Regions from separate parts of the Streptacidiphilus sp. MAP12-20 genome, predicted to be linked through region 4. Evidence: riboswitches for the same ligand, from Rfam matches in the RefSeq annotation. Region 4 holds a riboswitch; each other region holds the start of a gene.

Region 1 (6,916 bases), on a different contig from region 4:
TGCCGCCGAGGCGTTGGAGCGGCCGCTTCCGGAAGGCGTGCGCAAGCGGGTCGTCGGGATCGCCGCGGACGGTCTGGGCGCGCTCACGCCCGCCGAGTTGCCGGCCAGGCTGCGCCCGTACGTGAAGTTCACCCGCGAGGCCAGGGTCAAGCGCGGGGCCACCGCCATCGCCGCCGCGCTGGAGACCGAGCCCGGCTTCCGCTCGCGGATCGCGGAGCGTGTGCGCCAGGGGCAGCCCGATCTGGTGGCCGCGCTGGAGGCGGGGACCGTGCCCGCCGCCGCCGACCCGCAGGACGTCGCCGCCGCCGCATACCTGCTGCGGACGGCCGGCTGGGCCCGGATCGTCGGCGAGGTCGGCGAAGTCGTCGAGCGGGCCGAGCACGAGGGCCACGCCGCCGAGTCGGCCCGGCTGGCCGAGAAGCTCCAGGGCGAGCTCGCCGAGCTGCGCGCCGCCGCGCGGACGGACGCCGAGCGGGCCAAGGCCGAGCTGGAGTCCGCCAAGAAGGAGGGGGACAGCCTCCGCCGTCAGCTGCGTTCGCTCGCCGCCGACACCAAGCGCGCCGAGGCGGCGACCCGCAAGGCCACCGTCGAGCTGGAGGCGCTGCGCGCCACCGGGGCAACGGAACGCGGCGCGCAGGACAGTGAGGTGCGCCGACTCAAGCACCGCGTCGGCGAGTTGGAGGCGGCGCTGGAGGCGTCCCGCCGCGCCGCGCGGGAGGGCCGCTCCGCGGAGGAGATCCGGCTGCGGCTGCTGCTCGACACCGTGGTGCAGGGCGCACAAGGGCTCCAGCGCGAGCTCGGGCTCGCGCCGCTCAGCGGGCGTCCGGCCGATTCGGTCGAGGCCGTCTCCCCGGTCGCCGCCTCCCCGCACGACGTCGCGCGTCGCGCGATCGAGGGCGACGACCCGGCGCTGCTGGAGCAGTTGCTGCAGCTGCCGCAGGTGCACCTGGTGGTCGACGGCTACAACGTGACCAAGACCGGCTGGCCGGACATGCCGCTGGACCGGCAGCGGCAGCAACTCCTGCGTGGTCTGGGTCTGCTGGCGGTGCAGACCGGCGCCGAGGTGACCTGTGTGTTCGACGGGCAGGATCTGGACGGGCCGATCCCGATGGCGCCGCCGCCGCGCGGGGTCCGGGTGCTGTTCAGCCGGACCGGCGAGACGGCCGACGAGCTGATCCGCCGACTCGTGCGCGCCGAGCCGGAGGGCCGGCCGGTCGTGGTGGTCTCCACGGACCGCGAAGTCGCCGATGGAGTACGCAAATCGGGCGCAAGGCCCGTTCCGTCCACGATGCTTCTGCGGCGCCTGATCCGATCCTGAGCTGCGATCTTGAGGCTTTGTTAAGAGAGAGGGCTGCCGGGGGAGACAACAGGCCCCGTGGCTCACTATCCTCAGCTCTCAACGTCCGTACTCGTGTTCTCTCTTCGTGCATGCGGGCGTTTCCGCGTGTGAAGGGATTGCATTCGTCGTGGCTTCTCACCGCCGTCTTCGCCAGGCCAGCCGTGCCCGCGTCTCCGTGCTGACCGCAGCTGCGGCGACCGTCGTGGCCCTCTCGGCCCAGACCGCCGCCCAGGCGGCCCCGGCGATCTCGACAAAGGACGCGCAGGCGCAGGTCGACGCGGACCAGAAGGCCGCCTCCGGCATCACCGAGAAGTACAACAACGCGCACACCCAGCAGCAGGCGCTGCAGGCGCGGGTGGCGATCCTTCAGGACGAGATCGCCCGGCAGCAGGCGCAGGTCAACAACGAGCTGGCCAACCTCGGCCAGATCGCCAACGCCCAGTACGCCACGGGCGCGGTCGACCCGACGGTGCAGCTGATGCTCTCCAGCGACCCGAGCACCTTCCTGCAGAAGGCCGGGGCCGAGAGCGAGCTCACCGCCAGCCAGACCGGTTCGCTGGAGCAGCTGGTCGCCCAGCAGGCCACGCTCAACCGGGAGAAGGCCCAGGCCGCCGCCGAGCTCGCGCAGGAGCAGACGCTGCTTCAGCAGATGAGCACGCAGAAGACGCAGGCGCTGGCCAAGCTCAAGCACGCGCAGTCGGTCCTCGACGCGCTCACCCCGACCCAGCGCGCGGCCGTCACCGGTGGTGGCGGCTACGGCTCGACCCCCTCCGGCGGCAGCTACAGCGGACACATCGACCTCAGTGGCATATCCGCGGCCGCGCGTACGGCGATGGAGGCGGCGATGAGCCGCATAGGCAGGACGCCCTACCTGTGGGGCGGCTCCACCCCGGCAGGCATGGACTGCTCGGGCATGGTGATGTGGGCCTACGCCCAGGCGGGCGTCTCGCTGCCGCACTCCTCCTACGCGGATGAGTCGGTGGGCAGTTACGTGCCGAGCCTGGCGGACGCGAAGCCCGGTGACATCATCGTGATGGAGAGCGGCGCGCACGTCGGCCTCTACGCCGGCAACGGGATGCTGCTCAACGCCCCGCAGTACGGCTACGACGTCACGGTGCAGCCGATGTCCTACTTCGGCGGCATTGTGGCGATCCGTCGGATCTGACACGCCGACGGCTCTGTGAGTCAGCTCACACGCAAGTGACTCCTGGTGCGCGAATGACCGATTTGACCACCATGTCGTCGGCGTCCGGTCATGTTGTGACTACAGAGCGTCCATGAGCTGACGAGTCGTCGAAAGTGATGAGAGTTTTTACTGACAAGGATTTGAACCGATCACGGTTGGGTTACTAGGGTCATGGCCTGAACCACCGTGCGGTCGTTCGCCCAACCCGGGCGGCAGCGGAGGTTACCGTCGAGTTCGACGAAGCGGCAGGGCCGACCACGGAGACGTGCGGAGCCCGTACTGGGGAAGCCGTCGAGTCGGAGCCGGGGAACCAATTCCCCCGGGGTGAATCGACGCCAGGACGGCCCGGTGCGATCCCGGGTCCGTGAGGCGTCGTAGGGCCGACTTCCTGGCCCGAACCCGTCAGCTCACCCGGTAGGCGGACGTAGGAAGAAGGAGCTCGCCTTCGTGGCGTCCCATCGTCGTCCCAAGTCCCCCAGTCGTGCGCGCATATCCGTGCTGACGGCCGCCGCCGCCACCGCTGTCGCGGTGTCCGCGCAGAGCGCGCAGGCCGCGCCGAAGCCGACCACGGACCAGCTCAGGGCTCAGCTCCAGCAGCTGAACACCGAGTCCGACCAGGCGATCCAGAAGTACGACGCGGCCCAGGCCCAGCTGAAGACCCAGCAGGCCGCGGTCAACACGCTGCAGGACCAGATCGCGCGCTCCCAGGCGGCCGTGAACACCAAGATGGACGCCCTGGGCCAGGTCGCGAACGCCCAGTACGCCAACGGCTCCGTCGACCCGACCGTGCAGTTGCTTCTCTCGTCGACGCCGGACCAGTACCTGAACCAGGCGTCCTCGCTCGGTCAGATCACGGACAACCAGGCGACCGAGATCAAGGCGCTCCAGAGCGAGCAGCACACGCTCGACTCGGAGAAGGCCACGGCGGAGCAGACGCTCCAGCAGATCGAGGCCACCAACAAGCAGCTGGCCGCCAACAAGGCCGAGGTCCAGAAGAAGATCGCTGCGGCGCAGTCGCTGCTCGACTCGATGACCGCCGCCCAGAAGGCCGCTCTCGCCGCCGCCGGCAACCAGGGCAGCACCGCCGCCAGCCGCGGCACGGGCTCGACCGGTCGGCCCAACCTCGGCAGCGCCAAGGCGGGCAACAGCGTCGAGGCCGCCGCCTTCGCCGCCGCGCAGACGCGTCTCGGCGACAACTACGTCTGGGGCGCCACCGGCCCGAACGAGTTCGACTGTTCCGGTCTCATGGAGTGGGCCTACGCCCAGGCCGGCGTCTCCATCGGCCGCAGCACCTACGACCAGATCAACTCCGGCACCCCGGTGGCCTCCGAGGCCGACCTGCAGGTGGGCGACCTGGTCTTCTTCAACGGCAACTCGCACGTCGGCATGTACGCCGGCAACGGCATGGTGCTGCACGCACCGCACACCGGAACCGTCGTCAAGTTCGAGCAGATGAGCTGGATCGGCTCCGTCTACGCGATGCGCCACATCTGAGCACGCGCTCTTCCGCGAGAGCCCGCCGTCGACCTGTCGACGGCGGGCTCTCGTGTTGCTGCTCCGTTCCTGGTCCAGCCGTTCACTCGGACGGGCGTGCGGCGGTGAGTCCCTTCGAGGCGTGTCGGCCCCGGTTCGGGCCCCCCGCTCCGCTGCGACCTGCTGATTCGTTCGTTTGGGCGGGATTCGCTGCCATTTTTCAGGCTCTGGGAGCTTGGACTGCTTCTGTCCCACTCGCTAGCGTCTGCGGTCGGTCGTCGTCCCCGAGGAGCGGAGAGCGAGCAGGTGGCGTCCCATCGACGAGGAAAACCGGTCGGCCCGTCCGTGCTGTCCCGAGCGGCGATCACGGTCGCAGCGGCGACGGCCGCGATGCTGTCGGCTCCCGGCGGGGCCGACGCGCTGCCGGGGCCGTCCGGCGGCAGTGGTGCGGGCGCAGGTTCGAGCGGGGGGCCGGGGAGCCCCGAGGACGTGCGGCGGCAGGTCGACGCGCTCTACGCGCAGGCCGAGGCGGCGGGCCAGCGGGCCGACAGCGCGCAGGAGCAGGAGGCCGCGCTGCTGCGCCGGGCCGCCCTGCTCCAGCAGCAGCTCGCCGAGGAGCAGCAGCGGGCCAACGCCGTCGCCGCGCGGCTCGGCGCGCTGGCGAGCGCCGAGTACCAGCGCGGCGGCGGGATGGACCCGGTGGTGCAGCTGATGTTCAGCGCCCACCCGGAGGAGTACCTCAGCCGCGCCGCCTCCCTGGACCAGGCGGACGCGAGCACGGCGGCGGAGCTCGGTCGGCTCCGCTCCTACGAGCGAGAGCTGGAGCAGGGCCGGGCGGAGGCCCTGGATCAGTACGCCGAGCTGGAGCAGCTGCGGCGGTCGATCGCGACCGGCAAGGCCGAGGCGCAACGTCGGCTTGGCCGGGCTCGGGCGCTGCTCGGCTCGCTGACGGCCGGTCAGCGCGACCAGCTGCAGCAGCAGGAGGACGCCGCCGCGCAGCTGGCCGCGCAGGCGGCGGGGACGCCGTTGCCGATCGGCGAGGGGCCGGCGAGCGCGCGCGCGATGCTGGCCCTGGCGGCCGCACGCAGCGCGGTGGGGCTGCCTTATGTCTACGGAGCGACGGGCCCCGGCGCCTTCGACTGCTCCGGTCTGATGTACTGGGCCTGGCGGCACGGCGGAGTGGCGCTGCCGCGGACCTCGCAGGAGCAGGCCTTCGCGGGGCGGCGCGTGCCGCTGTCCCAGGCTCGTCCGGGGGATCTTGTGATCTACTACGGTGATATGCACCATGTCGGCATGTATGCCGGGAACGGCATGATCATCCACGCTCCGTACCCCGGCGCCCGGGTCCGCTACGAGAGCGTCCGCGACATGCCCGCCGTCGCGGTGGTCCGCGTCTGATGCCGGGCTCCGGTCCGAGCCGTCGCCGGGTGCTGGGTTACGCCGCGAGCCTGGCGGTGTTCGGCGGGGGCGGCACCACGGCCTGGCAGGCCTGGGCCGACGCCGGGGAGGACCGGCGCGAGCAGCGCCTCGCCGGGGTGACCCGCACCCTCGGACGCCGGGCGGCCGCCGTCCTGGCCCGCGACGCACGGGCGCTGGCCGCGACCGTCGTGCCGACACCCGGCGCGGCGGAGCTGAGGCGGCGTCAGTACCAGCTGGTGGCCAATCTCACGCAGGTGCCTCTGGCGCAGTGGAGCTACCGCGTCGCCGCCCTGGACGCCTACCCGCTGCCCGCCGTCGTCGGCGGGGGCGAACGCGTGGCGGTCGAGGTGGAGCTCGGATACCGGCTCACCGGCTTCGACGAGCAGCCGGTGACCGCCACCCAGTACCTGACCTTCGAGCGGCAGCCGGACGGCGACTGGCTGCTCGCCGCCGACGGCGACCACGCCGGCGCGGACGTGCAGCTCTGGGATCTCGGCCCGGTCCGCGTCGTACGCGGCCGGTACAGCCTCGTGCTCGGGCTGCGCGAGCAGGCGGTGCTCGCCGCGATCGGTGCGGAGGCGGACCAGGCGGTGCCCGCCGTCAGCGCGGTGTGGGGGAGCGGCTGGGGGCAGCGCACGGTACTGATCGTGCCGCAGAGCGCGGACCAGTTCGGGGCGCTGCTCGGCGCGGACCCGGCCGGCTTCGCGAGCATCGCCGCGGTGACCACCGGCGAGCTCGGCGCGGCCGACCGCGGCCGCACCGAACGGATCACGGTCAATCCCGCCGCCTGGGACGGCCTCAACGCGCTCGGCCGCCGCGTCGTCACCACCCACGAGACCACCCACGTCGCCACCCGGACGCAGACCGAGCGGTGGACACCGCGCTGGCTCTCTGAAGGCGTCGCCGACTGGACCGGCTACCTCGGCACCGGCCGCACCCCACGAGAGATCACCCCCGAGCTGGGCGCTGTGGTCGCCCAGGCGGGAGCCGCCGCGCCGACGCTGCTCGCGGCCCTGCCGACCGACGCCGCGTTCGACGGCGGGGCGCCCGGGACCGGCCTGCAACAGGCCTACCAGGAGGCCTGGTTCGCCTGCCGCAGCGTGGTCGAGCGGCACGGCCAGGACAAGCTGGTCGCCCTCTACGCCGCGGTTGCGGCGGACGGCGGCCACGACGGCCAGGACGCCGTGCTGGACCGGGCCCTGCGCGCGACGCTCGGCGTCGGCACGGTGCGGTTCACCGAGCAGTGGCGGGCAGATCTGCTGGCAGCGCTGCGGCCGTAGCCGTAGCCGTGCCCAAGGCCGTCGGAGCCGCGGTGGGCGCGGGGCCGACCGTCGAGCGCCAGAGCCGGACGCAGGCCAGCACGGCCGCCGCCAGCAGCAGCAGGTTCCGCGAGGTGATCAGCGCGGTCCCGAGCACGGTGCGGTTCACCAGATCGCCGAACATCACCGGGAACTCCAGCGTCGTCAGCGGCACGGCCGCGACGAGCAGCCAGGCCACCG
Region 2 (6,916 bases), on a different contig from region 4:
CCCGCCCCGGACATCGACCCGACCCCCGCCTCGGATATCGACGCGACCCCCGCCTCGGATATCGCGCCGCCGGACCACGAGGCCGGGGCGAGCCCGGAGGCTCAGGCGGACGAGTCCGGCGCGGAGGCGGCGGCTGACGCGCCTGCGGACCCGCCGACCCGCCCCCTGCGCATCGGCGACCTGGAGACCCCGCGCGAGCACCTTGCGGACGACGCGGACGACGCGGACGAGCCGGCGGGGCCTGCGGCCGCGGAGCGCGCTATCCGCGACCCTCGCCTCCCGGTCGACCGCGAGGACGACGACGCAGAGGCAGAGGCAGAGGCAGAGGCGGAAGCCGAACCGGAGACGGAAGCCGCGCTCGAGCCGAAGACGGACGTCGCGACCCGCACCTTGCGCGTCCCCCCGTTGGAACCGGCCCCGGCCTCCGCCCCGGCCCCGGTCGAGGACGAGACCGATTCCGACGCGGCCGCCGACGGAGACGACGGCGACAGCGACAGCGACGGCGATCGCCACGGCCCGTCCGCTCCCCCGAGCGACAACGCGGAGACGCGCGCCATGTCCGCGTTCCCGCCGGCGCGACCGGCGCCGCGCGGGCCTGCGGGATCGCCGGCGCCCGGATCGCCCGCCGGATCCTCGCCGTCCTCCTCATTGGCCGCGCAGCAGTCGTCCGCGCAGCAGTCCGGCGCGGCGCAGGCGCAGCCGCAGGGCGGCGTGCCCGCCGGGGCGACGGCCGTCGCGGACTCGCCGGAGACGACCGTCGAGGCCATGGACATCCTGGCCGGTCTCAGCTCCCGGCCGATGACCCCGGCCCGGATCGCGCTGCGCCGCGTCCGCCTCTGGGGCACGCTGCTGCTCGTGCTCGTGGTGGTCCTCGGCGCGGTGCAGCTGCTGCGCCCGCTGCCGGCGCCCAAGCTCACGATGACCGCCGCGTCGAGCTTCGCCTTCGACGGCGGGGCGCCGGGGCTCGACTGGCCGGTCAAGGGCCAGGCCGCCGTCGAGGTTCCCGGACTCGGGGTGATGGGCCACAGCGGCAGCGACAACCCGGTGCCGCTCGCGAGTGTCACCAAGGTCATGACGGCCTATCTCGTACTCCGCGACAAGCCGCTCAAGAAGGGCGAGCAGGGCCCGACCCTGACCGTCGACCAGCAGGCGGTGAACGACTACACCACCGGCACCGCCGGCGGCGAGTCGGTGATGAAGGTCTCGGCGGGCGAGAAGCTGACCGAGTATCAGGCGCTGCAGATGCTGCTGATCCCCTCGGCCAACAACATTGCTCGTCTGCTGGGCCGCTGGGACGCGGGCAGCCAGGACGCCTTCGTTCAGAAGATGCAGGCCACGGCCGCCGAGCTCGGCATGAGCAAGACCACGTACACGGACCCCAGCGGTCTGAACGGCACCACCAAGAGCACTGCCAACGACCAGCTCAGGCTGGCCAAGGCGGCCATGGCCGACCCGGTCTTCCGGGAGATCGTCGGCACCGCGTCCTTCACGCCGCCGGAGAACGGCCTGACCCAGAACAACAACGCTCTTCTGCTGAAGAACGGCGTCATCGGCGTCAAGACCGGCACCAGCAGTGCCGCGCTCGGCAACCTGATGTGGGCGGCGCAGCAGAAGGTCGGCGACACCACCGAGACCCTCTACGGCGTCGTGCTGAGCCAGCCTGCCGTCGGTGGGAACGGCGGCGGCTGGCTGCCGCAGGTGCTGGAGAAGAGCAAGAAGTTGATCGTCAGCGCCGAGGGTGCGCTGCAGTCGCACGTGCTCGCCAAGAAGGGCGACGTCGTCGGTTACGTGGACGACGGGCTCGGCGGCAGGACGCCCGTCGTGGCGACCCAGGACGTCTCCGTCGCCGGCTGGAGCGGGCTCTCGGTCGACGTCTCGCTGAAGCCGCAGGCGGGCGCGAGCCTCCCGCACAGCGCGGCGGCCGGGACGATCGTCGCCGACCTCGTCGTCGGCAGCGGAGCGAGCGCGCAGACGATTCCGGTGGCGCTGCAGTCGAACCTGAACGCGCCCGGGTTCGGCGAGAAGCTCACCCGGCTGGGGTGAGTGCGAGTGTGAGCATGATGACGGTGGCCGAAGCGTAGTCAAACGGACATATCAACTGAATGCCTTCAAAGCAGGGTGCTAATTCGGGCATTTCGCCTCCGCCTAGCTGTGAATCATGAAGTGACTACGTGACAGACGTCTCATCGGCGTCTTGGCGGCTTGAGGTTTCAGGCCGGACCTGCCTACGGTCGCCGTCATCCGCACTTAAGCGGAACTGACATCTCCGGAACGCCGAGTCCTGCCGCCGGTCATGTCAGACGTCACCCGACGCATTCACGGCAGGAGCGGGGGACCCAGGTAAGTCGCCGCGAGCTCAGCGCTCGCGGCTTGGGGTGAAGCCGTGACACAGCACGGCCGGGCAACTCCAGCCCGAACCCGACAGCTCACCTCGCAGGCGTGGGAGAGGACCCCACTTCATGCTGTCCAACGGCACTGGTCGCCACCGCGCGCCCAAAATCGCCCGCCGCACCTCGAAGCGCCTGCTCGCCACCGTCGGTCTGACCGGCGCCGGCATGGCCCTCCCGCTGGTCACCGCGACCGGCGCACACGCCGCCACCGTCTCCACCTGGGACGCCGTCGCCCAGTGCGAGAGCACCGGCAACTGGTCGATCAACACCGGCAACGGCTACTACGGCGGCCTCCAGTTCGACCAGTCCACCTGGGACGCCTACGGCGGCCAGCAGTACGCCTCCCGCGCCGACCTGGCCACCAAGGACCAGCAGATCGCCACCGCCGAGAAGGTCCTGGCCAGCCAGGGCCCGAGCGCCTGGCCCGTCTGCGGCCCGCAGGCCGGTCTGAGCCAGGGCGGCGGCTCGCCGCAGCTGAACACCTCCGGCTCGTCCAGCAGCTCTTCGAGCAGCGCGTCTTCCTCGAGCGCGTCTTCCTCGACGAGCGGCTCCTCCAGCAGCGACAGCGAGAGCTCGGACTCCGGCAGCTCCTCGGCCGCGAGCACCAGCACGCCGACCACCAGCACCCCGGCCGCCACCTCCGGCAGCTACACCGTGCAGGCCGGCGACTGGCTGTCCACCATCGCGCAGAAGGAGAAGGTCTCCGGTGGCTGGCAGCGTCTGTACCAGCTGAACAAGTCGACCCTGACCTCGGGTCCCGACTGGATCTACCCGGGCCAGCACCTGGTCCTCGGCGGCAGCGCCTCCTCGGCGTCCACCTCCTCCAGCTCCTCGGACACGGCGACCCAGTCCTCGTCGTCCGACAGCTCGGCGTCCAACGGCTCGTCGAGCACCGCCACCACGGCGACCAACGCCTCGTCGACGACGTCCAGCGCCAGCAGCTCCGGCATCGGCGCCGCGATCTCCTTCGCGGAGTCGCACGTCGGCGACTCCTACGTCTACGGCGGTACCGGCCCGAACACGTGGGACTGCTCCGGTCTGGTCCAGGCCGCCTACCAGCAGGCCGGCGTCTCGCTCCCGCGCACCAGCGAGGAGCAGGCCGCGGCCACCACCCGCGTCTCGCTCGACCAGCTGCAGCCGGGCGACCTGCTGTTCTGGTCCAACGACGGCACCGCCGCCGGCACTTACCACGTCGCGATCTACGTCGGCGCGGGCAAGTTCGTCGAGGCCGCCAACCCGAGCTCCGGCGTCAAGTGGGAGACCATCAGCAACTACACCCCGGACTTCGCGGGTCGCGTCGCCTGATGATCACCCCGGTCGACCGCTGATCGGCCGCTGATCGACCGCTTTACGAACGGGTTCTCTCCCCCTCACACACCCGGGGTACCGGACAACTTGTCCTGGTACTCCGGGTGTCGTGTCAGCCAGGCCTTGATGAACGGGCAGGTCGCCTTGACCTTGATGCCCCGGCCGATCCCGTCCTCGATCGCGGCGCGCGCCAGCAGCCCGCCGATGCCCAGACCCTCATAGGCGGGGCCGACGACGGTGTGCTGGTAGATGACGCGCTCGTCGTCGCGTACGTAGGAGGCGAAGCCGACGAGATCGCCCTCGATGCGCGCCTCGAAACGCTGCGCCTCGGGCACGTCGGCGACTGTGACCTCGGCCTCGGTCTCGCTCGTGCTCATCCTCGCCGCCTCCTCGCATGGCGTCCGCAGGCTCGTGCTTCGCCCACGCCTGTCTGACGAGTGTCCGTCACCCTGTCGGTTTTCGTGCGAACGGACACGCGTCCGCGCCGGACTCACTCCCGCCACCCGATGCGCTCGTGCGAGCCGTCGCAGAACGGCTTGTTCCCACTGGCCCCGCAACGGCACAGCGCCGCCCGCACCTCTCGCGCAGTGCCCCACGGCCCGTCGACCCGCAGGTCCCCACGGACCAGCAGCGGCCCGTCGGTGCTGGGGGTGATCACGGTCGGCCGCTCGGGCTGCTCGGCCGGACCGTCGGTCAGCACGTAGTGCAGCGCGCCGGTCGGGCAGCGGCGTACGACCTCGGCGATGTGCTCGGGGTCGGCGTTCGCCAGCTGGATCCACGGACGGGCCGCCGGATCGAACACCTCCGGAGCGCCGCGCACGCAGGCCTCGGTGTGCCGGCAGCGGCGGGCGTCGAAGCTCACCTCCACTCCGGGAGCGCGGTAGATCTTCACCCGGTCGCCGGGTGGCCATTCGTCGAACTCGCTCATGCCTCCATGGTGCGTCCGCGGCTCTGATCACGCGGCCTCACCACAGGTCGCCGTCGCGCCAGTCGCAGGTGAGCTCACCGGTCCGCTCCAGGGCGGCGGCGCTGCCCGGCAGGACGAACAGGCAGTCGTCGGCGTCCTCGGTCCTGACGATCCCGGCGGGTGTCAGCGCTGAGGTGGGGCCCTGCCAGCGCTGCCAGCCGCGTGAGGCATAGAACGCCATCGCCTCGTCGGTCGAGGCGAGCGCCCCGAAGTCGTAGGCACGCGCGATCACCCGCTCCAGTGGGGCCATCGCCGCTGCTCCGTACCCACGCCCGCGCAGCCGCGCCTCGACGCCGACGCCCTCCACGTACCCGACCCGCCAGGCCCGGCCGCCGTGCAGCAGCCGCCGCTGCACCACTGACGCGTGCGCGACGACGAGCCCGTCCTCGCGGACCAGCGCGTGCACGCCGCCGAGGGAGTGCTCCCAGTCGTCCTCGGCCATGTCGTCGAAGACCCGGTAGAGCAGTGCCCGTGCGTCCGCGAGGTCGGCGGCGTCCAGCTCGGCGGTGTGCGCGACGCGTACGTCGATGCGATCGGCCATGGAGTCAGCCTGCCACCTCGGGCGCGGCCCCGACCGGAAACCTGATCACTGCCCTGCCGCCCAGCCGCTACACTGGCGACGGTGCCGGACCCTGTCGGGCACCCATGCCTCATTAGCTCAGGGGATAGAGCACGGCTCTCCTAAAGCCGGTGTCGCAGGTTCGAATCCTGCATGGGGCACAGCAAAACGGACAAGGTGGGCACGGAATGTGCCCACCTTTCTTCATGCCTCGAAGGCATAAGCACAGGTCACGTTTGGCTGTGCTCAGGTCGGGAAGCCTGGGGGACCGGGGCCGGACCTGCACGTGATGTAGCGTCCGAACGTGATCGAAATGGACGCTCGTTTTCTTGGTATCGCAGATCTGGTCGAAGCCCCGTCCGTGGCGGTCGTGGTCGACGTCATGCGTGCCTTCACCGTGGCTGCCTGGGCCTTTGCCCAGGGGGCCGAAAAGATCGTTCTCGCTGAGTCGTTGGACGACGCTCTGGCGCTCAAGGCTCGTCACCCGGCGTGGGTGGCGCTCAAGGACGGGCCGCCCGCGCCCGGGTTCGACATGGTCAACTCGCCGGGCCTGCTGCGGTCTGTTGACCTTGGCGGACGGACCGTTGTGCAGAAGACCACGGCGGGGACGGTCGGCGCCCTTGCGGTCAAGGAGGCGTCGCTGGTGCTGTGCGCCGGCTTCGTAGTGGCGGAGGCAACGGCTCGGGTCTTGCGGACGCGCAGGAGTGACAGTGTCACGTTCGTGGTCACTGGCGAGGACGGGCAGGCCGATGAAGATCTGGCGTGCGCTCAGTACATCGCTCGGAGAGCCACCGAGGCTGCTGGGACGGATGCTGCCGTGTTCCTTCGCCGCGCTGCCGAGTCGCGCGCCGCGGCCGAGTTGGCGGAGGGGGTGCGTCAAGGAGTCCATCCTGATGACGTCGCGCTCTGTCTTGAGCTCGACAGGTTTCCCTTTGCCATGGTGGCGACCTTGGAAGACGCGCTCATGGTCCTGCGTCCGTGTGCCGTGCCTTCACCGGCCGAGGCCGACGAAGCCTCGACGCCGGCCCCTACACCTTCGACTGGCAGGTCCTGCGGACCCTCGACGACAGCCAGTTGCTCATGGTGATGACCGCACCCCGGGCAGCCCCAGCCTGCGCAACCTCGGTGTCGAACCCAGTCGCAGTTGACGTGGCCCGATCGCGGCTCAGCCGACCTCGTGGTCGCGGGCGGTGGCGAGTTCGCGGACCGCGTCGGCGACCGAGTGGAAGTCCTTGCTGAGGATGTGCGAGTGGTTGCTGGCGACCTTCTTGCTGATCTGGATCGTCGGGTTGCCGTCGAGCATCCGGCCCAGCTCGGTCCGCATGTCCTCCATCTCCTTCTCGGTCGCGCCCAGGTTGCCGCCGGTGCCGATGATGTACCGGGTCGGCGCGGTCACATCGGCGAAGACCGGGGCGAGGGCGCGGGCCGAGCAGAGGTCGATGAGTTCGAGGTTGATCTCGGCGTGCTGCGCGGTACTCATCCGGGCGGCGAGGCCGAGCGGGCGCAGCAGCGGGAACAGCGGGCTCAGCTTGCGGAACAGGTTCCGGACCTGCTCGCGGGTGGCGTCGTCGATCTCTACCGTCGGCATCGCGCCGTCGACGGACACCACCGCCGCGACGCGGTCGGGGTAACGGGCGGCCCAGTGCATCGCGATCAGGCCGCCGTAGGACCAGCCGACCAGGATCGGCCGCT
Region 3 (6,916 bases), on a different contig from region 4:
TCGCCGCCTGCGCCACCCATAGCTACACCGTCACCGCGGTCGACGCCGCGGGTCTGCAGTCCGCGAAGAGCACCTCGGCCACCGGCACGACCACGGGCTGCACCACCGCCCCGGCCACCCCCACCGGACTGACCATCACCGGCACGACCAGCTCCTGCATCAGCCTGAGCTGGACCGAGACAAACAACAGCGACCTCGCCGCCTCCTACCGGGTCTACGAGGGCAGCACCGTCGTGGCCAGTCCCACCACCACGGCGGCGACCATCACCGGCCTCACCGCCGGCAGCGCGCACACCTATACCGTCACCGCCGTGGACGGCGTCGGCGTCGAGTCCGCGCACAGCGCCTCGGTGACCGGCACGACGAGCTCCTCCGGCGGCGGCCCGGCCTTCACGCAGTCGCTGATCGACAGCGCCGTGGCGGCCCCGCTCTTCGCCTGGGCCGCGCCGACCTCCGCGGTACCGCGTCCGGGCACCAACCCGGCCGACATCAACGAGTCCAAGGTGGTCTACTACCTCGCCCTGGTGGACAAGGAGGCCCCCGGCAGCAAGGCGAGCAACGGCGTCACCGTGGACAGTGCCCTGCTGGCCCAGGTCCGCAGCATGATCGCGGGCGGCCACGAGCCGGACGCGGACGGCGGCCTGGAGATGTGGGGTCAGGCCCCGATCGCGCAGGCGCTGCTGCTACTGAAGAACAGCTCCGCGTGGAGTGAGCTCTCCTCGGCCGAGCAGAACAAGGTCAGCCTGCTGGAGGCGGCCATGGGCTACGGCAGCAACTACACCTACAACGACGCCAACACCTTCCCCTCCGGCATCTGCGGCTTCGGCAACTTCTCCAAGACCAACAACCCCAACTACCGGGACGGAGGCGTGGACACCGAGATCGCGGTGATCCAGTACTTCGGCGCGACCACCTGGGACTCAATGCTGGCCGGCTTCAACGACGCCACCGTCGCCTCCCAGCTGAACGCGGCAGGCCTGACCAACGCGGGCGGCTGCTTCGCCACCGCCGGGTCGGCGGCGAACTCCGCGATCGCCGTCCCGTTCGTCTACCAGGGGCACCACTCCAGCGACCTGATGGGCCTGTGGAGCGTGCTCGCCGGCAACACCTTCGACAAGACGGCGCAGAGCACCGTCCAGACCGCACACATCGCCGACGGCACCACCAGCCCGTACGACGGACAGTGCTGCATGGGTCACGAGTTCAACTCGACCGATTCGAGCGGGCTGCGCAGCTCCGCCCTGTACACCTTCGAGGGCTGGATGAACGTCACCGGCAGCCGGGTCGCCATGATGGCACTGGGCAACTTCACTCTGTCCAGCGCCAGTACGGAGAGCCAGTTCCACATCGCCACCCTCGATCTGAAGTACAAGCTGGACCACGGCTACATCTCCGTGGCCCTCAACCAGCCGTCGATCCTGGTCGACGACCACGGCAACCCGTCGGCCGACGGCCCGAACGCCAAGGGCTTCCTCTACGACTGGGACGCCTACGCCAACGTCGGCGGGCCGCAGAGCTGACCCGTTCGACGGAGCACTGATCAGGGCAGGAGGGCCGATGATCCGGCCCTCCTGCCCGGCCTCCCCGGCCTCGGAATTGGTACGGACCATTGACAGGCCCTGAACAGCTCGCGAATCTTGGGGCGACCTATTGAGCCCTCTTCGCCGGGAGGCGATGGATGCGCATGCACATGGGCAGAACCTCCACCCTGTTCACCGCCGGAATGCTGGCCCTCGTCGCGGCCGCGCTGGGCGGCGCCGACGCCGGTCAGGCCGCGCCGAGAGCCGCTGCCACTCGGGCCGTCGCGGCCGCCGCGACAAACCCGATCCAGGTCTACGGGGCCTGGCACTGCAGCAACGACGCCTGTACCTGGGCGACCGTCCGGGACATGACGGACTTCGACCAGAAGAACCACTGGCTCATCGACCGCGGTGACGGCCGTCCCTCCGTCAACCTGGTCATCCTCAGCTTCGTCAACCCGTTGCGGCTGCTCAACGGCACCACCGACAGCGGCGACACCAACGGCGTGCCGAACGGGATGAACCAGGCGGTGGTCAACTACTTCACCAGCCACGGCATCCGCGTCATGCTCTCCATCGGCGGCATCACCTACGCCGGCGACTGGGACACCGCGCTGGCCCAGAACCCCACGCTGCTCGGCCAGAAGGCGGCCGCGGTCGCCACGCAGCTGGGCGTCGGCATGGAGATCGACTACGAGAACAGCTCCAGCCCGAACCTGACGGGACTTCAGTCCTTCATCACCGCCTACCGGGCCGCCCACCCCTACGATGCCACCGGCGCCGATCCGACGGCCCGGCTGACCATCGACGTCGCCGCGGGCGACCGCTGGCTCGTCGGCCTGGACCAGTACGCGACGGCGCATTGGCTCACCACCAGCAACCCCGTGCTGGACTACGCCAACGCGATGGTGCCCAGCAAGCAGCCGTCGACGACCACCGCCGAGTCCAACTGGCAGGAGCACCTGACCGGCAAGTCCACCTACAGCCCGCCGATCCCCCCGCTGGCACCGGCCAAGTTCACCGGCAGCCTCTACATCGCCGAGGGCTCCTCGGTCCGGCCGGAGTGCACCAACTTCTCCACATCGCTGCAGAACTCCACCGGCAGCTGGCTCCAGAGCGCGGCCCCGGCCGGTGCCGGTACGACGCCCGGCCTGCTCGGCTACATGTTCTGGGCGGCCGAGATGCCCTCCACCCGCGGTGTCACCACCGACCCGCCGAACACCTGCCAGGGCGGAGTCGGCGTGGGCGCGACGACCTACGGCATTCCGATTCCGATGCCGGCGCTGCGCCAGAACTGACGACACGACAGGCGGGGCCGCCGCCGTGAAGTCTCCGGCGGACGGCCCCGCCTGATCACGTGGCCGCTGCGGGGGCGGTGAGGACGCGGACTGCGTAGGGGCGGAGGCTGTCCTGGCTGTGCTCGCTGCCGTAGCCGAGCGCGGCGAGCGTGCGGACCAGTGCCTCCGCCATCACCAGCCGGACCGAGGTGCCCGCCGGGGAGTCCGCACCGACCTCCGGGTGGGTGCGCCAGTGCAGCCAGACGCCGCCCACCGCGTCGTCGAAGGCGTCGACCTCCACCTCGACACCGGCCAGGGCCGAGGGCGTGACCTCGTAGGGCTTGGCGTTCAGCCCCGCCGTCAGCAGATCGCGCTCCACGCGCGCCGCCAGCCGCAGCAGCGCGGCCGCGGCCGGTGGAGCCAGCCTCCTCGGCCCCATCGTCGGGCCCGTCGCCGACCCGGTCGACTCGTCCCGGTACTCGCCATCCATGGCACGAGCGTAGAGAAGCCTCCCGTGTCCCCGGGGCCACTCGCGGCATGATCGGAGAAGATCGCATATGCGGGTTCGCCGCCCGCCACCCCGACAAGGAAGGCCCGAGGACCCACCGTGGAGATCAGCTACGTCTGCGAGCCGAGCCCGGACGCCGCCGCCAACGAGGACTTCGTGCTGGCCGGGCCGGGATTCGCCGCCGTCCTCGACGGCGCGACGCCCAGCGGCCTGCCGACCGGCTGCGTCCACGACGTGCCGTGGTTCGTCGCCCGTCTCGGCGCGCAACTCGCGCAGTTCCTGCTGACGCATCCGGGCGAGCCGCTCCCGGAGATCCTGCGGCAGGCCATCCTGCGCACGCGGGATCTGCACCCCGAATGCGACCTGGAGAACCGCGACAGCCCGTCCGCGACGGTCGCCCTGTTCCGCGCGGACGCCGTCGCGGACCGGCTGGACTGCCTGGTCCTGGCGGACTCCCCCATCGTCGTGCGCAGCGCCGACGGCCGGGTGGAACTGATCGAGGACAACAGGATCGACCGCCTGCCCGCCTACGACCGCGAGTCGGTGAGCGCGCTTCGCAACGCCCCCGGCGGGTTCTGGGTCGCCTCCACCCGCCCGGAGGCGGCGGAGCAGGCCGTGACCGCCTCCTTCCCGCTGGCCACCGTCCGGGAGGTGGCGGCGATGACGGACGGCGTCAGCCGTCTGGTCGAACGCTACGGCTGGACCTGGACCGAACTCCTCGACGCCCTCACCACCGACGGACCCGCCCACGCGCTCGCCGCCGTCCGCAAGGCCGAACTCGCGATGCCGGACGGCTCGTTCCGCGGCAAACGCCACGACGACGCGACGGTCCTCCTCGCCCGGCGCTGAACCCGTGCGGGCCTCAGGTGGAGGCAACTCCAGGGGCGCGAGGCTCTGCTCGATGAACTGCCTGCGCGACAAGCCACCCACCCACCCACCAACGTGGCAGGCCGAACGAGCAGGGCCATCCGCACACGGTGGTTTCTCGCGCACGCAGTCAATCGAGCAGAGCCTCGCGCCCCTGGACGTGCAACTACAGCGCGTGCACCGCTAGATGTGCCGCATCGCGTAGATCGAACCGATCTGCGCCATCGGCTCGTAGCGCACGTACGCGCCGGTGTGCGGGGCGTGCAGGATGATGCCGTTGCCCGCGTACATGCCGACGTGCTCGCCGCCGTTGAAGAAGACCAGGTCGCCCACCTGGAGGTTCGCCGTGGAGGTCACCGGCGTGCCGTAGTTGACCTGGTCCCAGGTGGTGCGGCCGAGCTGGTAGCCGGCCTGGGCGTAGGACCACATCATCAGGCCGGAGCAGTCGAACTCGTGCGGGCCGGTCGCGCCCCTCAGGTACGGGTCGCCGATCCGGGACTGCGCGGCACGGAACGCGGCTGCCTCGATCGAGTCGCCCGGCTGGGCGTTGCCGAGGTTCGCCGTCGACCCGTAGCCGTGGCCGCCGCTGATCCCGCCACCGCCGCCCGTCACCGCGGAGAGCTGCCGCGCGGTCAGCGAGTTGAGCAGTTGTTGGGTCTTCTTGACCTTCTCGTCCGCGGCGGCCTTCGCGGCGGCGGCCTCGCGGGTGGTGGCGTCCAGTGCCTGGAGGGCCGCCTCCGCCTGGGCCTTCTCCTTGGAGAGTGTCTGCTCCTCGGACCGCAGGGCGTCGAGCTGCGCGAGCTGGCTGCCCGTCACCTGGTCCATCGCGGACGCCTTGTCCAGGTACTGGCCGGGGTCGGCGGTGAGCATCAGCTGCACCGTCGGGTCGACGGAGCCGTTCTCGTACTGCGACTGCGCGATCGAGCTGACCGACGCGATGAGCTCGTTCACCTTCGCCTGGTGCCGGGAAATCTGGTCCTGCAGCAGCGCGGCCTTCTGCTCCAGCCCCTGCGCCCGCTCCTGCACCTGGTCGTAGGCCTGGACCGCCTTGTCGGCCTGGTTGTTGAGCTGGTCCAGCTGGGCCTTCAACTGCCCCGTCGTCGGGGTGGGCGCGGCGCTGGAGGACTGCGTGGTGAGGGCGACCCCGGTCGCGGCGACAGCGGTGATCATGGATATCCGGGCGCGGTTGCGGCTCGGCGCGGCGGGACGGCGGTGGGACGCCACTCGGGCGGACTCCTTCTTCCTACGTCCGCCTACCGGGTGAGCTGACGGGTTCGGGCCGGAAGTTGGCCCTACGACATCTCACGGCCCCACTTCGACCGACCTGATGCCGATTCACCCCGAGGAAAATGGTTCCCCGGCTCCGATTCAGCGGCCCGGCCGGGGTCGGCCCTGCCGCCTCGTCAGACTCGGCGGTTCCGTCGCGGTCGCCCGGCCTTCGGGCGATCGACGTCGCAACGGTTCGGCCCCGACCCTAGTTGTCCGATCGTGACCATAGCAATATCTGATGGGTCAGATCCTGACCGAATTCCTACCGGACCACGCCAATCGGACACCCTCTCCACCCAGCCGTCCACCGCGCCGTCCACCCCAGGGTGGTGGACCGAGGAAGCGCGCTCAGCGAGCCTGGGGGCATGAGCGCGATGGAGACAGCGGTGCGTGACGTGGTGGCGGGTTGCCTGGCGGTGTTCGCGGTGACGTGGCTCGTGGGCGCGCTGTACTTCGGGGCGCGAAAGTCGGGCGGGCTGCGCCGTTGGCTGGCGGGCGTGCGCGGGTCGCTGCCCGCGCGGCTGGGCCTGATCGCGGGGGTGGGCGTGGTCCTCGCGCTGAGCGGCGGCGGGCGGGGGCCGTTCTGGCGGCATCTGGAGTACTGGCAGCCGCTGCTCGCCGTGGTCGGCGTCGTGGTCGTCGTGGCGTCGACGGCTCTGCTGGTCTGGGCGAGGTGGGTGCTCGGCACCATGTGGGCGAGCGTGCCGCTGGTGCAGGAGCGGCACGAACTGCGGACCAACGGCCCCTATGGCTATGTCCGGCATCCCATCTACACGGGCTTCCTCGGCGTCGTGCTCGGCGGCATGCTCGCCGACGGCTTCGGCGTCTGGGTGCTGATCGCCGCCGTCAGCGTGCCGTGGCTGCTGCACCGGGTGCGCGTCGAGGACCGGCTGATGGCGGCGGAGTTCGGCGAGCAGTACGCCGCCTACCGCCGCCGGGTTCCGGCGCTGCTGCCGTTCACCTCGCGGCGGCGGTAGCGCCCGGCCGCCCCGGGAACGGACGGACGGACGCCCCGTCAGTCCAGCTTCTTCAGCCCCTCCGCCGTGGGCTGGTAGGCGCCGGCCTCAAGGGCGGGGTCGGTGGCCAGGGTCGCGATGGCGGCGCCGATCGCAGCCGGCGAGAGGACCGGGCCGAGTCGGCGGACGAACTCCTCCTCGTCGACGCCCGACCGCTCCGCGTAGGCGTGGACGCCGGAATTCCCCACGCCGCTACCCGGGGTGAGCGGCGGCAGGATGCTGCGGAAGCTGATGCCGAGCCCGCCGCGCGCGGACTCCTCGGCCGCGTAGGCGGTGAGGAACCTGATGGTGGCCTTCGCGCCCGCATAGCCCCCGCTCACCGGCGAGCCGCGCAGCGCGGCGCCGCTGGAGACACTCGCCACGATGCTGCCGGGGTCGAGCGGGAGCGTCAGCGCCTGCCGCGTCCAGTGGAAGGCGTGCTGGACATCGACCTGCCAGTGCCGACTGAAGCTCTCCCAG
Region 4 (6,916 bases):
AGTAGGCGCTCATCTCGGCGGCGGTGCGGGACTTGCCCTCGAACTGGTAGGCGCCGTCCTTGAAGAACTCGGAGGCGGCGACGTCCAGGGCGAGCGCGATGTCGCGGCCGGGGGTGTAGCCGGCGCCCTTGATCGCCTCGACGATCAGGTCCAGCGCCTCGCGGTTGGAGTCGAGGTTCGGCGCGAAGCCGCCCTCGTCGCCCAGACCGGTGGAGAGGCCGCGGGCCTTCAGCACGCCCTTGAGCTGGTGGTAGACCTCGACGCCCCAGCGCAGCGCCTCGGAGAAGGACTCCGCGCCGATCGGCGCGATCATGAACTCCTGGATGTCCACGTTGGAGTCCGCGTGCGAACCGCCGTTGAGGATGTTCATCATCGGGACCGGCAGCACGTGGGCGTTGGGGCCGCCCAGGTAACGGAAGAGCGGGAGGTCGCTGGCCTCGGACGCGGCGTGCGCGACAGCGAGCGAGACGCCGAGGATCGCGTTGGCGCCCAGCGAGGACTTGTCGGCGGTGGCGTCCAGGTCGAGCATCGCCTGGTCGATCAGCCGCTGCTCGGTGGCGTCGTAGCCGACGAGCTCCGGGCCGATCTGCTCGATGACGGCGAGAACGGCCTTCTCCACGCCCTTGCCGCCGTAACGGGACTTGTCACCGTCACGCAGCTCCAGGGCCTCGAAGGCGCCGGTGGAGGCGCCGGACGGCACGGCAGCGCGGCCGGTGCTGCCGTCGTCAAGGCCGACCTCGACCTCGACGGTGGGGTTGCCTCGTGAGTCGAGGATCTCCCGGGCTACGACGACGTCGATCGACGGCACAACTGTCTCCTCAGGGGGATGCGGGTTGTTACGCACAGAGCGTAGCCCGTGTCGGGGCCCGGACCACTCAGGACCTTTGCCCTGTCTTGACTGACGGACTTCTGGCGAAAACGGCAGGAAGCCCCTACCGACGGGTAGGGGCTTCTCGCTCATGGCCGTTCGAACTTCGCGACTACTTCACGACGAGCTTCTCACCGACGTAGATCAGATTCGGGTTACCCCCAATGGTGGAGCGGTTCTCCGCGTACAGCTTGTGCCAGCCGCCCGCCACGTCGTGGCTCGCGGCGATGCCGGAGAGGGTGTCGCCCGCCTTGACGGTGTAGTTGCCGGTCGTGGACGGACCGCGCTGCGCCGGAGCGCTCTGGTGCTGCGGCGCGGCGTGCTTGGGCGCCTTCTGCTTCGGCGCGGCCTGCCGGGTGTGCGACGTGCCGGAGGAGCCGGACTTGGTGGAAGTGTCCACGGAGGCGGGCGCACCGCCGGCGCTCAGACCGGCTTGCGCCCCGCAGACCGGCCACGCGCCGGGGCCTTGACCGGCCAGCACCTTCTCGGCGATCGAGATCTGCTGACCCTTGCTCGCCTGGTCGGCGGTCGAGGCGTACGCGCCGCCGCCGTAGGCACGCCAGGTGCCGGCGGAGAACTGCAGCCCGCCGTAATAGCCGTTGCCGGTGTTGATCGACCAGTCCCCGCCACTCTCGCACTGGGCGACCTTGTCCCAGGTGGAGACGGACGCGGCGCTCGCGCTGCTCGCTCCGACGAACGGCAGGGCGACGGCCGCGCCGGCGACGCCGGTGGTGGCGACGAGCGCCTTGGCCTTGTTGACACGGATACGACGATGACGACCGGTACCGGAAAGGAGCATGAAGGATTCCCTCTGCGACGCCTGCGAGGTGAGCTGTCGGGTTCGGGCCGTAGAGGCTGGCCCGGACGCTCACGCGTCTTCACCCCAAGCCGTCCGCGCATCCGCGTGAACGGCGACTTCCTGGGTCCCCCGCTCCTGTCCGTTCGTCAACTCGTCGTCGCCGCCTCGCGGTGGACAGGACTCGGCGTCCCGCGAGGCGGTGTCCGCTTACGCGAACTGCCTGGAGGCTAGGCAGATCGTCAGATGATTCACAAACCCCGACACGCGGCACGACACCCGCCCGAGGCGCGTCTGCATCGGGCCTGACCTGGCCTTCTTCGAGGGCGGCAGACACCGTCCAGCTACTGATGTGACGTCCGTTACCTGCGCGTTATCCGACGGCCGCGCCCCGACCCGTGCGACACTGACCGACCGTCAAACGCCCTGGGCCCGATCCAGAGTGACGCCGACGGCGTAAGGGCTCGCTTTGGTCCACCAGGATTCGAAGAATTCGCCGGCCGCGTCGACGTAGGCCGAGTCCACGTGGTTCGCCAGGGCGTGGCGGCGGCGGACGAACAGACGGCTGCTCAGTCCGGCCAGGTCGTCCAGGATCTCCCGGTGGCCGCCGACGTCGACCGACCTCTCGATCAGCTGGTACCGGCCCTCCAGCACCTCGTCCTCGTTGAGCACGTAGAGCTTGGACATCGGGGGGAAGGGGATGGTCCTCACTTCGATCCCGGGCTCGGCGGTGACCAGTTGGTAGGTCTGCAGCGAGTAGGCCGCCGTGCGGAGCGAGGTCACCTGGTCATGCGCGACACGGCGGAGCCGTTCGAGCGGACGCAGGTCGTCCGGGTCGCCGAGTACCCGTGGGAAGGTCGGCAGTGCTGTGAAGTCGCAAAAGAGCAAACGGATCCGGAACTCGGTCAACACCGGCTCGCGACGCGCCCGCAGGCCGATCAACTGACGCTGGAGCGCCGTCACGAAGGACTCGGCGGTCACGCAGAGCACGTCGACGTGGAGCCGGCCGGTGCGCAGCGCCCCGCCGAGGTGGCGGTCGAGTATGTCCACCGCGCCCTCCGCCCATGGCTCGGCTGCCGCACCCCCGTCCGGGCCGAAGTCTGCCGGCCGGGAGCGGACGCCGGTCAGCACGGCGCGCTTGCCCGGGCGGGTCAGGAGAAGGCCGTCCCGTGCCAGCGCGGTGAGCGCCTTGTGCACCGTGACCCGGGAGACGTCCAACTGGACGGCCAGCGCCTCCGCTGAGGGGAGCGACTCGCCCGGCTGCCACTCGCCTGCGGCGATCCGCTGCGCGAGTCGCTCCCGTACACCTTTCGAGGCCATCGCAAACCCCCTCGTCTGCAGCCTACGCCCCTTGCGGGAACCGGAACCTGTCTAGTCGTCAGATTTACAGGTTACCCATCCCGCTGTCCTGGAAATCATCCTGACAACATAAGGAGGTGGACAGTTGGACCTCAGGGAGAAGCTGTTCGACTGGCTGTTAAGTCTGCTCTTCCAGAACACCGGCGTCGAGACGTCGCTGATCCTCGTCGGGCTGGTCCTGCTCCTCGCTCCGCGCGAGCGCGAGCGACGCTCTCCGGTCGGCGTGATCCTGGCGATCGGCATGGTGATGGTCTTCGGCGGGCACCTGGTGCTCCGCATCACGATCCCCGGCCGGCAGGCATAGGGCCTGTCTCAGAACTCGACCGGCAACTGCCGCAACCCCCGCATGATGAGGCCGCCGCGCCAGCGCAAGTCCGCTGGGTCGGCGGCCAACGTGATCTCCGGGAGCCTGCGCAGCAGGGCGCCGATGGCGTACTGGGCCTCCATCCGGGCCAGCGGCGCGCCGATGCAGTAGTGGATGCCCAGGCCGAAGGCGATGTGCGGGTTGTCGCGACGGGCGAGGTCGAGTACGTCCGGCGCGTCGAAGCGCTCGGGGTCGCGGTCGGCGGCCGCGAGCACCACCAGTACCGGGTCGCCGATGTTGATCTGCTGCCCGCCGAGGGTGAGCGGCTCGGTGGCGAAGCGCCAGGTCGCGATCTCGACCGGGCCGTCGTAGCGCAGCAGTTCCTCGACGGCGGACGCGAGCAGCTCGGTCTCGCCACGGTCGAGCGAGGCTTGGAGCGGGGCGCGCTGCTCGGGATGGGTCAGCAGCGCGTACATGCCGTTGCCGATCAGGTTGACCGTGGTCTCGAAGCCGGCGAAAAGGAGGATGAAGGCCATCGCGGCGGCCTCGTTCTCGGTGAGGTGCTCGCCGTGGTCGCTGGCCCGGATCAGGCCGGAGATCAGGTCGTCGCCGAGGTCGGCGCGCTTGCGGTGGATCAGCTCGGCGAGGTAGCCGCGCATCTTCTTCACCGCCCGGCCGACGCCGCCGCGCGGCGACTGGCCATGGTGGATCATCATTCCGGCCCAGTCGCGGAAGTCGTCCTGATCCTCGGGCGGGACGCCGAGCAGGTCGCAGATCGCGTAGATGGGCAGCGGGAAGGCGAACTCGTGGATCAGGTCCGCGTGGCCGCGCTCCGCGAAGCCGTCGATCAGCCGGTCGGTGATCTCGCGCACCCGCGGCTCGAAGGCGGCGACACGACGCGGTGTGAACGCCTTGGCGACGAGGCGGCGCAGCCGGGTGTGGTCCGGCGGGTCGATGTTCAGCAGGTGCGTCATCAGGTCGGCGCTCCGCTCCCCGGGGATGCCGACGCGCCCGCTACGGTGCGCCTGCGCGCTGTGACGGGCGGGGTTCTTGCTCAGCCGACCGTCCGCCAGCGCCTGCCGGGCGTCGTCGTGGCGCGTGACCAACCAGGCGTCCACCCCGCTGGGCAGCGTTTTCCAGTGCACGGGTGCGTGCTCGCGCAGCCAGGCATAGGCCGGGTAAGGATTCGCTGCGAAATCGAAGGTGAAGAGCTGAGGCGGGAGCGACGGGTGCACGCCTCGACGTTAACCGTTCGGAAAGGTGGGCAGAGACACACTGTCGTACCCACCGGTAGTGAGCTTACGATCGCCCGCAGCGATCGGGCCGTGCGGGGGTCCGGGCTGCCGAGCGGAAACAGGGGTGCGGGCATGGAGCTGAAGGGTGCTGTCGTCGTCGTCACGGGCGCGGCCGGAGGAATCGGTGCGGCGCTGGCGCGGCGCTTCGCGGCAGAGGGCGCGCGCGGTCTGCTGCTGGCCGACCTGGACGGGTCGAGGGTCGAGGACCTGGCGCTGGAACTGGACCGGGCGGGCTGCCACACGGTCGGCGTGGCGAGCGACGTCGGCCGCGAGAGCGACGTCCGCGCGCTGGTCGACACGGCGGAGAAGCACCTGGGTCCGGTGGACCTGTTCTGCAGCAACGCCGGGATCGGCAGCGGTGCGGGGATCGAGGCGTCCAACGAGCGGTGGCAGGCCAACTGGGACATCAACGTGATGGCCCACGTCTACGCGGCGCGTGCCGTCCTGCCAGGAATGCTGCGGCGCGGGCGCGGCTACCTGCTCAACACCGCGTCTGCGGCGGGCCTGCTGCAGATGCCGGGCGACGCGGCGTACACGGCGACGAAGCATGCAGCGGTCGCCTTCGCGGAGTGGCTCTCGGTGGCCTACGGCGAGCAGGGCATCCGCGTCAGCGCGCTGTGCCCGCAGGGCGTACGGACCGCGATGACGGCCAACGAGGACGTCCGCGCGGTCCTGACGGCCTTCGGCCGGCTGCTGGAACCTGAGGACGTCGCGGACTCCGTCGTCCGCGGGCTGGCGGCGGAACAGTTCCTGATCCTCCCGCACGAGGAGGTCGCGGCCTACGAACAGGGCCGCGTCGCGGACCGCGAGGCCTGGCTGGCCGGCATGCGCAAGGCTGTCACCCAGCTGCCGAAGCTCGGCGCGTAGCGCAGGCCCGCCGGACCTGCTTCACCCTGCGACGTCGGGTGTCCAGCGCAGGGTCATGTCCGGCAGCTTCTCCATGGTGTCGCTGCCGTCGCCGATGCGGACAGTCGTGAAACCGTGCCGTTCGTAGAAGGCGCGGGCATCGGTGTTCTGCTGAAAGACGTGCAGGGACAGGCCGTCAGGGCTGTGCCGCTTGACCTCGTCGAGGAGCAGCGTGCCGATGCCCTGGCGGCGCACGAGCGGCCGCAGGTAGAGATGGTCGAGCATGTCGGCCGCAAGGGCGGCGTAGCCGAGGAGCTCGGTGTCCTCCGCTGCCACCCAGACCCGGGAGCTCGTGAGCAGGACTTTCTCGACCCATGCGGTGACCTGCTCATGGCTGCGCCTCTGCGGCGGCAGATAGGGCATCGTCGCCGCCCTGGAGCTCATGTGGATGCTCGCGATCTCCGCGGCGTCCGCCGCCTCCGCGCGCCGGATCTTCGGCCTGCTGTCTTCACTCACGCCAGGAATCTAGCGCCCCGGCTGGATCATCACCATGCGGAGCGGGATGTCGCCGCAGGGGTAGGTGGTGGCCGGCGTGAGGTCGCGGGCCAGGTCGCCGGGGAGGCGGCTGGCGGTGGTGGAGGCCACGACGCGGCCGCGGGGGTTGACCAGGAAGGCCGGATGGGCGAGCGCCCGGAGCGCGGGTACGGCCACGGCCTCGAAGTGGCGGAGGTAGACATCCGCCGCCGCGACGCCCGCGAACGATCCGTCAGGGCCGTGAACCGGCGCGGCAAGCGTCAGGCTGTACTCGTCCGTACACAGGTAGTCGACGTACGGCCCGGAGATCGCCCGTTGCCCGGTGTCGCGAGGCAGCGCGTACCAGTCCCAGTGGGTGTAGTCGCTGTACGCCGAGGTCGCCGGGTCGAGGTCCAGCAGCAGTGGCTGCACCCGCGCGTCGGCCCGCAGCTGCCACCACTCCAGCCAGGCCGGCACATCCGTCAGCAGGCCCGGTGCGGCCACGAAGCCGACACCCACGACCAGCCCGCCCAACTCGCTGCGCAGCCCCGGCTGAAGGCGCGCCAGCTGCGAGGTCGTCGGCTCGGGGACGGCATCCAGCAGAGAAGTGACCGACCGCCGCGTCCGTTCGACCACCGCGAAGACCGTCTCCAGCAGCCCACCGATCGCGTCGGCGACGCCTGCGACCGGGGCGATGTCGTCCGCACGGGCGTCGCTGCTCACGCCTGTTGCTGCCATGGGCCGTCCAGTCGCCGTTCGATGAGGCAGTGCAGCGCGAAGTGCACGTGCTGCTCGGCGAGGGTGCGCGCCTGCTCCCCGTCCCCGGACGCCAGGGCGTCCAGAAGCGCGCGGTGCTGGGCGTCCGCCTCGCGGTGGGCCTCGGGTTGGTTGAACGCGAGACAGAGTAGCGGGCCGATCTCCGTCTGAAAACGGAT

The links. A riboswitch is a leader RNA that binds a small molecule or an ion and turns the genes downstream of it on or off. The one in region 4 is predicted to bind cyclic di-AMP.
Region 1: another riboswitch for cyclic di-AMP. It lies ahead of ABIA32_RS13140 (NlpC/P60 family protein); the one in region 4 lies ahead of ABIA32_RS25155 (transglycosylase family protein).
Region 2: another riboswitch for cyclic di-AMP. It lies ahead of ABIA32_RS25675 (transglycosylase family protein); the one in region 4 lies ahead of ABIA32_RS25155 (transglycosylase family protein).
Region 3: another riboswitch for cyclic di-AMP. It lies ahead of ABIA32_RS32465 (NlpC/P60 family protein); the one in region 4 lies ahead of ABIA32_RS25155 (transglycosylase family protein).

Annotation. Positions count from the first base shown of each region.
Region 1 covers NZ_JBGCCK010000008.1:151,325-158,240, forward strand. Annotated here, with positions in the region: gene ABIA32_RS13130 (NYN domain-containing protein) at 1-1,318, shown strand, start outside; gene ABIA32_RS13135 (NlpC/P60 family protein) at 1,467-2,504, shown strand; cyclic di-AMP (ydaO/yuaA leader) riboswitch at 2,805-2,962, shown strand; gene ABIA32_RS13140 (NlpC/P60 family protein) at 2,973-4,019, shown strand; gene ABIA32_RS13145 (C40 family peptidase) at 4,305-5,396, shown strand; gene ABIA32_RS13150 (hypothetical protein) at 5,396-6,697, shown strand; gene ABIA32_RS13155 (glycosyltransferase 87 family protein) at 6,651-6,916, opposite strand, start outside.
Region 2 covers NZ_JBGCCK010000021.1:56,518-63,433, reverse strand. Annotated here, with positions in the region: gene ABIA32_RS25680 (D-alanyl-D-alanine carboxypeptidase family protein) at 1-2,043, shown strand, start outside; cyclic di-AMP (ydaO/yuaA leader) riboswitch at 2,299-2,453, shown strand; gene ABIA32_RS25675 (transglycosylase family protein) at 2,460-3,695, shown strand; gene ABIA32_RS25670 (GNAT family N-acetyltransferase) at 3,761-4,075, opposite strand; gene ABIA32_RS25665 ((4Fe-4S)-binding protein) at 4,189-4,626, opposite strand; gene ABIA32_RS25660 (GNAT family N-acetyltransferase) at 4,664-5,206, opposite strand; tRNA gene ABIA32_RS25655 (tRNA-Arg) at 5,313-5,385, shown strand; gene ABIA32_RS25650 (2-phosphosulfolactate phosphatase) at 5,538-6,311, shown strand; gene ABIA32_RS25645 (alpha/beta fold hydrolase) at 6,390-6,916, opposite strand, start outside.
Region 3 covers NZ_JBGCCK010000039.1:15,778-22,693, reverse strand. Annotated here, with positions in the region: gene ABIA32_RS32485 (polysaccharide lyase) at 1-1,520, shown strand, start outside; gene ABIA32_RS32480 (hypothetical protein) at 1,691-2,818, shown strand; gene ABIA32_RS32475 (hypothetical protein) at 2,874-3,287, opposite strand; gene ABIA32_RS32470 (protein phosphatase 2C domain-containing protein) at 3,405-4,154, shown strand; gene ABIA32_RS32465 (NlpC/P60 family protein) at 4,356-5,396, opposite strand; cyclic di-AMP (ydaO/yuaA leader) riboswitch at 5,407-5,556, opposite strand; gene ABIA32_RS32460 (isoprenylcysteine carboxylmethyltransferase family protein) at 5,807-6,418, shown strand; gene ABIA32_RS32455 (SDR family oxidoreductase) at 6,457-6,916, opposite strand, start outside.
Region 4 covers NZ_JBGCCK010000020.1:95,176-102,091, forward strand. Annotated here, with positions in the region: gene eno (phosphopyruvate hydratase) at 1-808, opposite strand, end outside; gene ABIA32_RS25155 (transglycosylase family protein) at 981-1,667, opposite strand; cyclic di-AMP (ydaO/yuaA leader) riboswitch at 1,671-1,826, opposite strand; gene ABIA32_RS25160 (winged helix-turn-helix domain-containing protein) at 2,082-2,984, opposite strand; gene ABIA32_RS25165 (hypothetical protein) at 3,109-3,327, shown strand; gene ABIA32_RS25170 (cytochrome P450) at 3,336-4,562, opposite strand; gene ABIA32_RS25175 (SDR family oxidoreductase) at 4,695-5,489, shown strand; gene ABIA32_RS25180 (N-acetyltransferase family protein) at 5,511-5,984, opposite strand; gene ABIA32_RS25185 (cache domain-containing protein) at 5,994-6,719, opposite strand; gene ABIA32_RS25190 (FadR/GntR family transcriptional regulator) at 6,701-6,916, opposite strand, start outside.